2 regions of the Neobacillus solisequens genome follow, and region 1 is predicted to be linked to the other one. Evidence: a T-box and tRNA genes for the amino acid it is inferred to sense, from the RefSeq annotation. Region 1 holds a T-box; the other holds one or more tRNA genes.
What was found. The T-box of region 1 lies ahead of ileS (isoleucine--tRNA ligase). A T-box ahead of a tRNA ligase gene usually reads a tRNA of that ligase, here a tRNA-Ile.
Positions count from the first base shown of each region.

Region 2: it has a tRNA-Ile gene. The T-box ahead of ileS (isoleucine--tRNA ligase) is inferred to sense a tRNA for this amino acid. The anticodon was not compared.

Region 1 covers NZ_JBKFGJ010000004.1:166,493-169,732, forward strand. Annotated here, with positions in the region: gene ACI3K6_RS06635 (YlmH family RNA-binding protein) at 1-441, shown strand, start outside; gene ACI3K6_RS06640 (DivIVA domain-containing protein) at 524-1,039, shown strand; T-box leader at 1,094-1,336, shown strand; gene ileS (isoleucine--tRNA ligase) at 1,410-3,240, shown strand, end outside.
Region 2 covers NZ_JBKFGJ010000019.1:168,750-171,989, reverse strand. Annotated here, with positions in the region: rRNA gene rrf (5S ribosomal RNA) at 69-184, shown strand; tRNA gene ACI3K6_RS18590 (tRNA-Val) at 196-271, shown strand; tRNA gene ACI3K6_RS18585 (tRNA-Thr) at 277-352, shown strand; tRNA gene ACI3K6_RS18580 (tRNA-Lys) at 358-433, shown strand; tRNA gene ACI3K6_RS18575 (tRNA-Leu) at 443-527, shown strand; tRNA gene ACI3K6_RS18570 (tRNA-Gly) at 541-615, shown strand; tRNA gene ACI3K6_RS18565 (tRNA-Leu) at 621-709, shown strand; tRNA gene ACI3K6_RS18560 (tRNA-Arg) at 720-796, shown strand; tRNA gene ACI3K6_RS18555 (tRNA-Pro) at 805-881, shown strand; tRNA gene ACI3K6_RS18550 (tRNA-Ala) at 902-977, shown strand; tRNA gene ACI3K6_RS18545 (tRNA-Met) at 996-1,072, shown strand; tRNA gene ACI3K6_RS18540 (tRNA-Ile) at 1,079-1,155, shown strand; tRNA gene ACI3K6_RS18535 (tRNA-Ser) at 1,172-1,264, shown strand; tRNA gene ACI3K6_RS18530 (tRNA-Met) at 1,291-1,364, shown strand; tRNA gene ACI3K6_RS18525 (tRNA-Asp) at 1,368-1,444, shown strand; tRNA gene ACI3K6_RS18520 (tRNA-Phe) at 1,454-1,526, shown strand; tRNA gene ACI3K6_RS18515 (tRNA-His) at 1,552-1,627, shown strand; tRNA gene ACI3K6_RS18510 (tRNA-Gly) at 1,635-1,708, shown strand; tRNA gene ACI3K6_RS18505 (tRNA-Ile) at 1,713-1,789, shown strand; tRNA gene ACI3K6_RS18500 (tRNA-Asn) at 1,798-1,869, shown strand; tRNA gene ACI3K6_RS18495 (tRNA-Ser) at 1,876-1,966, shown strand; tRNA gene ACI3K6_RS18490 (tRNA-Glu) at 1,970-2,041, shown strand; gene glgB (1,4-alpha-glucan branching protein GlgB) at 2,655-3,240, shown strand, end outside.

The DNA.
Region 1 (3,240 bases):
TCATTGGGGCTGAAAAGAGGAAAATTTGGTGATATCCTGATAAAGAACGATACAATTCAGTTTTTTTCTGCGTTAGAGGTTAGTGAATATATTAAAAGTAATATTGAATCTATCGGCAAAGCGGGTGTAAAATTAGTTGAGGCTCCGCTTGAGACTGCTGTCTCTGTTTTGGATTTATGGGAAGAACTAGAACTGACAGTATCTTCATTGAGACTTGATACTGTTATTTCTGCTATACATCATATTTCCAGGCAGAAATCCCTTGTATTGATTAAGCAAGGTCTGGTAAAGGTAAACTGGGCTACTATCGAAAATTCTTCCTTTTTATGCGATGAAGGAGATATGGTTTCGGTACGGGGGTTTGGCAGAGTAAAAATATTGAATTTAGAAGGGAAAACTAAAAAGGATAAATGGCGAATTAAGATTGGTATACAAAAATAATTCATTTTTTGCAGGATTTTTAGAAATATTGTCGAATTGTACTAAGTACATAATGTAGCACAAGTTGTATGGAGGTGGCAGCATGCCGTTAACGCCGTTAGATATTCATAATAAAGAATTTAATAAAGGGTTTCGAGGGTATGATGAGGATGAAGTAAATGAATTTCTTGATCAGGTTATCAAGGATTATGAATTAATTCTCAGAGAGAAGAAGGATTTAGAAGAACGCTTGAATGATATGCAATCTCGTTTAAGCCATTTCAACAATATTGAAGAAACCCTTAATAAATCCATCGTCATTGCTCAAGAAGCCGCTGAAGAAGTGAAACGGAATGCTCAGAAAGAAGCAAAATTAATAATAAAAGAAGCAGAAAAAAATGCTGATCGAATTGTAAATGAATCCTTGTCGAAAGCTAGAAAAATTGCTTTGGAAATTGAGGATTTAAAGAAACAATCAAAAATTTTCCGTACACGCTTCAAAATGCTGGTCGAGGCCCAGCTTGATATGTTGAATACAGATGATTGGGATCATTTATTAGAATATGAAGTAGATGCTACTGAATTAAAATTACATGAAGAAGAAGATTCATTAGCTTGACGAATCGTATTTAGATAGCATATAATTTTTTAACAGATTATTACGAATAAAATAGAATTGACGATGACAGGGACAGTACAATTTTTGTCAAAAGGCTATAATAGCGAGTCGGGGATAGTGAAAGCCTGACATGGCTTTAAAAATTGGAAAATCACCCTTGAGTTCTCAGGTCGAAATCCTTTTTAATCGAGAGTAGACCTTAGCGTATTATTCACGTTACGAATCGTAAGAGGATGGAATTTAATAATTCCATCTATCAGGGTGGTACCGCGGGAATCAAACCTTCTCGTCCCTATTTAGGGATGAGAGGGTTTTTTTATTGAGTTTTTTGGTCATTCTGTTTTATAGAAAGGTAATTGGAGGAAGAAAAATGGAATATAAAGATACGTTATTAATGATGCAAACTGATTTTCCTATGCGTGGAAACCTTCCACAAAGAGAGCCAGATATTCAGGCCAAATGGGAGGAAATGAATATTTATCAAAAAGTGCAGGAGCGGACAAAAGGCCGTCCGATGTTCATCCTACATGATGGACCTCCATATGCAAATGGTGATATTCATATGGGGCATGCCCTTAATAAAATTTTAAAAGACTTTATCGTACGTTATAAATCCATGAGCGGTTATCATGCTCCATATGTTCCGGGTTGGGATACACATGGTCTTCCAATTGAACAGGCACTGACAAATAAAGGAGTAAAGCGCAAAGAAATGACGGTTGCTGAATTCCGTAAATTATGTACAGAATATGCACTTGAACAAATTGATAACCAGAGGAGTCAGTTTAAACGCCTAGGTGTTCGAGGTGATTGGGAGAATCCTTATATCACATTAAAACCTGAGTATGAGGCACAGCAAATAAAAGTATTTGGAGAAATGGCTAAAAAGGGCTATATTTACAAGGGCAAAAAGCCGGTTTACTGGTCTCCATCAAGTGAATCAGCCCTTGCAGAGGCTGAAATTGAATATAATGACAAACGTTCACCATCCATTTATGTTGCATTTAAGGTCAAGGATGGAAAAGGTGTTCTTGACCATGATACCGAGATTGTTATTTGGACGACAACACCTTGGACCATTCCTGCCAATTTGGGTATCTCGGTTCATCCTGATCTCACCTATGTAGTGGTTTCCACAAATGGGCACAAATACGTTGTTGCTGAAAGCCTATTAGAAGCCGTTACTAAGGAAATTGGTTGGGAAGAGGCCACTGTTGTTCAAAAAGTTAAAGGTTCTGACCTAGAGAATATTGTAGCCCTACATCCACTGTATAATCGTGATTCATTAGTCATGTTGGGTGAGCATGTTACCACTGATGCAGGTACTGGCTGTGTGCATACAGCCCCGGGACATGGGGAAGACGACTTTTTAATTGGCCAGAAATATGGTCTTGATGTGTTATGCCCTGTTGACGATAAAGGGTATATGACTAGTGAGGCAGAGGGATTTGCAGGATTATTTTATGATGAGGCAAACAAACCAATTTCACAAGCATTAGAAGCAGCGGGTGCATTATTAAAGCTGTCATTTATCACCCACTCCTACCCACACGATTGGCGTACAAAAAAACCAGTCATTTTCCGGGCAACTGCACAATGGTTTGCTTCTATTAAGGACTTTAGAAATGAACTCCTTGAAGCAATCAAAGAAACAAAATGGGTTCCTGCTTGGGGTGAAACTCGTCTATTTAATATGGTACGTGACCGTGGCGACTGGTGTATTTCTCGTCAACGTGTATGGGGTGTTCCGATTCCGGTATTTTATGCGGAAAATGGTCAGGAAATCATTACTGATGAAACCATTAACCATGTTTCTGAATTATTCCGTCAACATGGTTCAAATATTTGGTTTGAGAGGGATGTGAAGGAATTACTTCCTGAAGGTTTCACGCATCCTGGAAGTCCAAATGGCATTTTTACAAAAGAAACAGATATCATGGATGTATGGTTTGATTCAGGCTCTTCTCATCAAGCTGTACTGGTCGAAAGAGAAGATTTAGTTCGCCCTGCCGATCTCTATCTTGAAGGTTCTGACCAATATCGTGGTTGGTTTAACTCATCCTTGTCAACGGGTGTGGCAGTAACAGGAAAAGCCCCATATAAAGGTGTGCTAAGCCACGGTTTCGCACTTGATGGTGAAGGTAGAAAGATGAGTAAGTCACTTGGTAACACTGTTGTTCCAGCAAAAGTGATGAATCAGT
Region 2 (3,240 bases), on a different contig from region 1:
AATTTTTAAAAATTTTCTCTTGCAAAATATAAAAAAGGCATTATAATAAAATAGTGTCGAATAAATGGTCTGGTAGCAATAGCGAGAAGGACACACCCGTTCCCATACCGAACACGGAAGTTAAGCTTCTCAGCGCCGATGGTAGTTGGGGCCTTGCCCCTGTGAGAGTAGGACGTTGCCAGGCTGTAAAAATATGGAGGATTAGCTCAGCTGGGAGAGCATCTGCCTTACAAGCAGAGGGTCGGCGGTTCGATCCCGTCATCCTCCACCATAAACGCCGGTTTAGCTCAATTGGTAGAGCAACTGACTTGTAATCAGTAGGTTGGGGGTTCAAGTCCTCTAGCCGGCACCACTTAAGAGCCATTAGCTCAGTTGGTAGAGCATCTGACTTTTAATCAGAGGGTCGAAGGTTCGAGTCCTTCATGGCTCACCAGTTAAATATGCGGGTGTGGCGGAATTGGCAGACGCACCAGACTTAGGATCTGGCGCCGCAAGGCGTGGGGGTTCGACTCCCTTCACCCGCACCATTTAATCTAATACGCGGAAGTAGTTCAGTGGTAGAACACCACCTTGCCAAGGTGGGGGTCGCGGGTTCGAATCCCGTCTTCCGCTCCAAAAGTGCCGGGGTGGCGGAACTGGCAGACGCACAGGACTTAAAATCCTGCGGTAGGTGACTACCGTACCGGTTCGATTCCGGTCCTCGGCACCACTTAAAATATGCGCCCGTAGCTCAATTGGATAGAGCGTTTGACTACGGATCAAAAGGTTATGGGTTCGACTCCTTTCGGGCGCGCCATATTTTACCGGGAAATAGCTCAGCTTGGTAGAGCACTTGGTTTGGGACCAAGGGGTCGCAGGTTCGAATCCTGTTTTCCCGACCATCGATATCCCGATATTTAATGGGGCCTTAGCTCAGCTGGGAGAGCGCCTGCTTTGCACGCAGGAGGTCAGCGGTTCGATCCCGCTAGGCTCCACCAAACTTTAATAACTTATTTGGCGGTGTAGCTCAGCTGGCTAGAGCGTACGGTTCATACCCGTAAGGTCGGGGGTTCGATCCCCTCCGCCGCTACCAAAATAAGGACCTTTAGCTCAGCTGGTTAGAGCAGACGGCTCATAACCGTCCGGTCGTAGGTTCGAGTCCTACAAGGTCCACCATAGGCTTGTTTTATACGGAGGAATACCCAAGTCCGGCTGAAGGGATCGGTCTTGAAAACCGACAGGCGGGTTAAACCGCGCGGGGGTTCGAATCCCTCTTCCTCCGCCATATTATCTCTTATAACTTTCTATTATCGCGGGGTGGAGCAGTCCGGTAGCTCGTCGGGCTCATAACCCGAAGGTCGCAGGTTCAAATCCTGCCCCCGCAATACGGTCTGGTAGTTCAGTTGGTTAGAATGCCTGCCTGTCACGCAGGAGGTCGCGGGTTCGAGTCCCGTCCAGACCGCCATTTAAAGATGGCTCAGTAGCTCAGTCGGTAGAGCAAAGGACTGAAAATCCTTGTGTCGGCGGTTCGATTCCGTCCTGAGCCACCTTTTCAATTTTAATTTTATCACGGCGGTTGTGGCGAAGTGGTTAACGCATCGGATTGTGGTTCCGACATTCGTGGGTTCGATTCCCATCAGCCGCCCCATTATAATGCGGGTGTAGTTTAGTGGTAAAACCACAGCCTTCCAAGCTGTTGTTGTGAGTTCGATTCTCATCACCCGCTCCATTATGGGCCTATAGCTCAGCTGGTTAGAGCGCACGCCTGATAAGCGTGAGGTCGATGGTTCGAGTCCATTTAGGCCCACCATATTTTATTCCGCAGTAGCTCAGTGGTAGAGCTATCGGCTGTTAACCGATCGGTCGTAGGTTCGAGTCCTACCTGCGGAGTCATATAGAGAAGTACCCAAGTGGCTCAAGGGGCTCCCCTGCTAAGGGAGTAGATCGGGTAACCGGTGCGAGGGTTCGAATCCCTTCTTCTCTGCCATTTGGCCCCTTGGTCAAGCGGTTAAGACACCGCCCTTTCACGGCGGTAACACGGGTTCGAATCCCGTAGGGGTCATACAAAAAGGCTGATGACAAATTGTCATCAGTTTTTTTGTCGTCTTAGATATTAGCACTTATTCAAAAACAGTATCTCAACTAAATAGTGAATCAAATCTACGATAAAGAAACTTACAGAGACCCCCCATCCTACCTCATTCTCCTGCTCTGAATCCAGTTGTTTGTAAAGAGGCCGATCGTTTTACTAGTTTACAAGCAATACTATCTTTATACCCTTGACATACACCGATTTAACAAACAATAAATATTATTATTAAAATAACTTAATGTTATATTGCCATAGCTATATTCAGTGAAATATTCCTCAACAAAACAATGAAATCGCTTACAGATTGGCGAAATCCCTTTCAAAAAATTATCTGATTTCAAAAATATAAAATAGCTTATTGAACCACTTTTTTTAAAAAATTTCAAAAAAACTACCTCTATTTTTGTCAAAGTCTGTTTGAATTTTAGTCGTATTCCGATGTTTTATGTCGTAAAATGTCTTAATTTCAAATCATCCCCCGCTTGTTGTCAGAAAAGATAAAAAAGTTTTACAAGGAATATTTGTTATTTGCACTTATAATTGGTTTTTGAAATACATATTTTCAATGAGGATGAGGAGAGCCATGACAGTGAATACTTTATTTCCTACTGATTTTCAGTTGCATTTGTTTCACGAGGGAAGCTTATTTCAAAGTCATCAGCTTTTTGGCGCTCATATCTTTAAGAATTCCAATGAGAACGAAGCTTATACTCGCTTTTGTGTTTGGGCTCCTAATGCTGATCAAGTACGGCTGGTAGGAGATTTTAATAGCTGGAATGGTAAAGGATATGAATTAAAAAAGGTAAATGATGAAGGTGTTTGGATACTTGTTGTTGATCGAGATATGGAAGGCTGTGTTTATAAATATGAAATCATTACACTCTCCGGGGAAATACTCCTAAAGGCTGATCCATTTGCATTCTATTCTGAGTTAAGGCCGCATACAGCCTCAGTTGTTTACTCCTTAGATCACTATGAATGGAAGGACCAGGAATGGCTAGATCGAAGGTTATATCGGAATGTCTTTACCGATCCTGCGATTATTTATGAGGTGCATGCGGGGTCCTGGCGTAAGAAGGAAAATGGTGATTTCCTTTCATATTATGAACTGGCTACAGAGCTAATACCATATGTGCTAGAGCATGGATTTACCCATATTGAGCTGATGC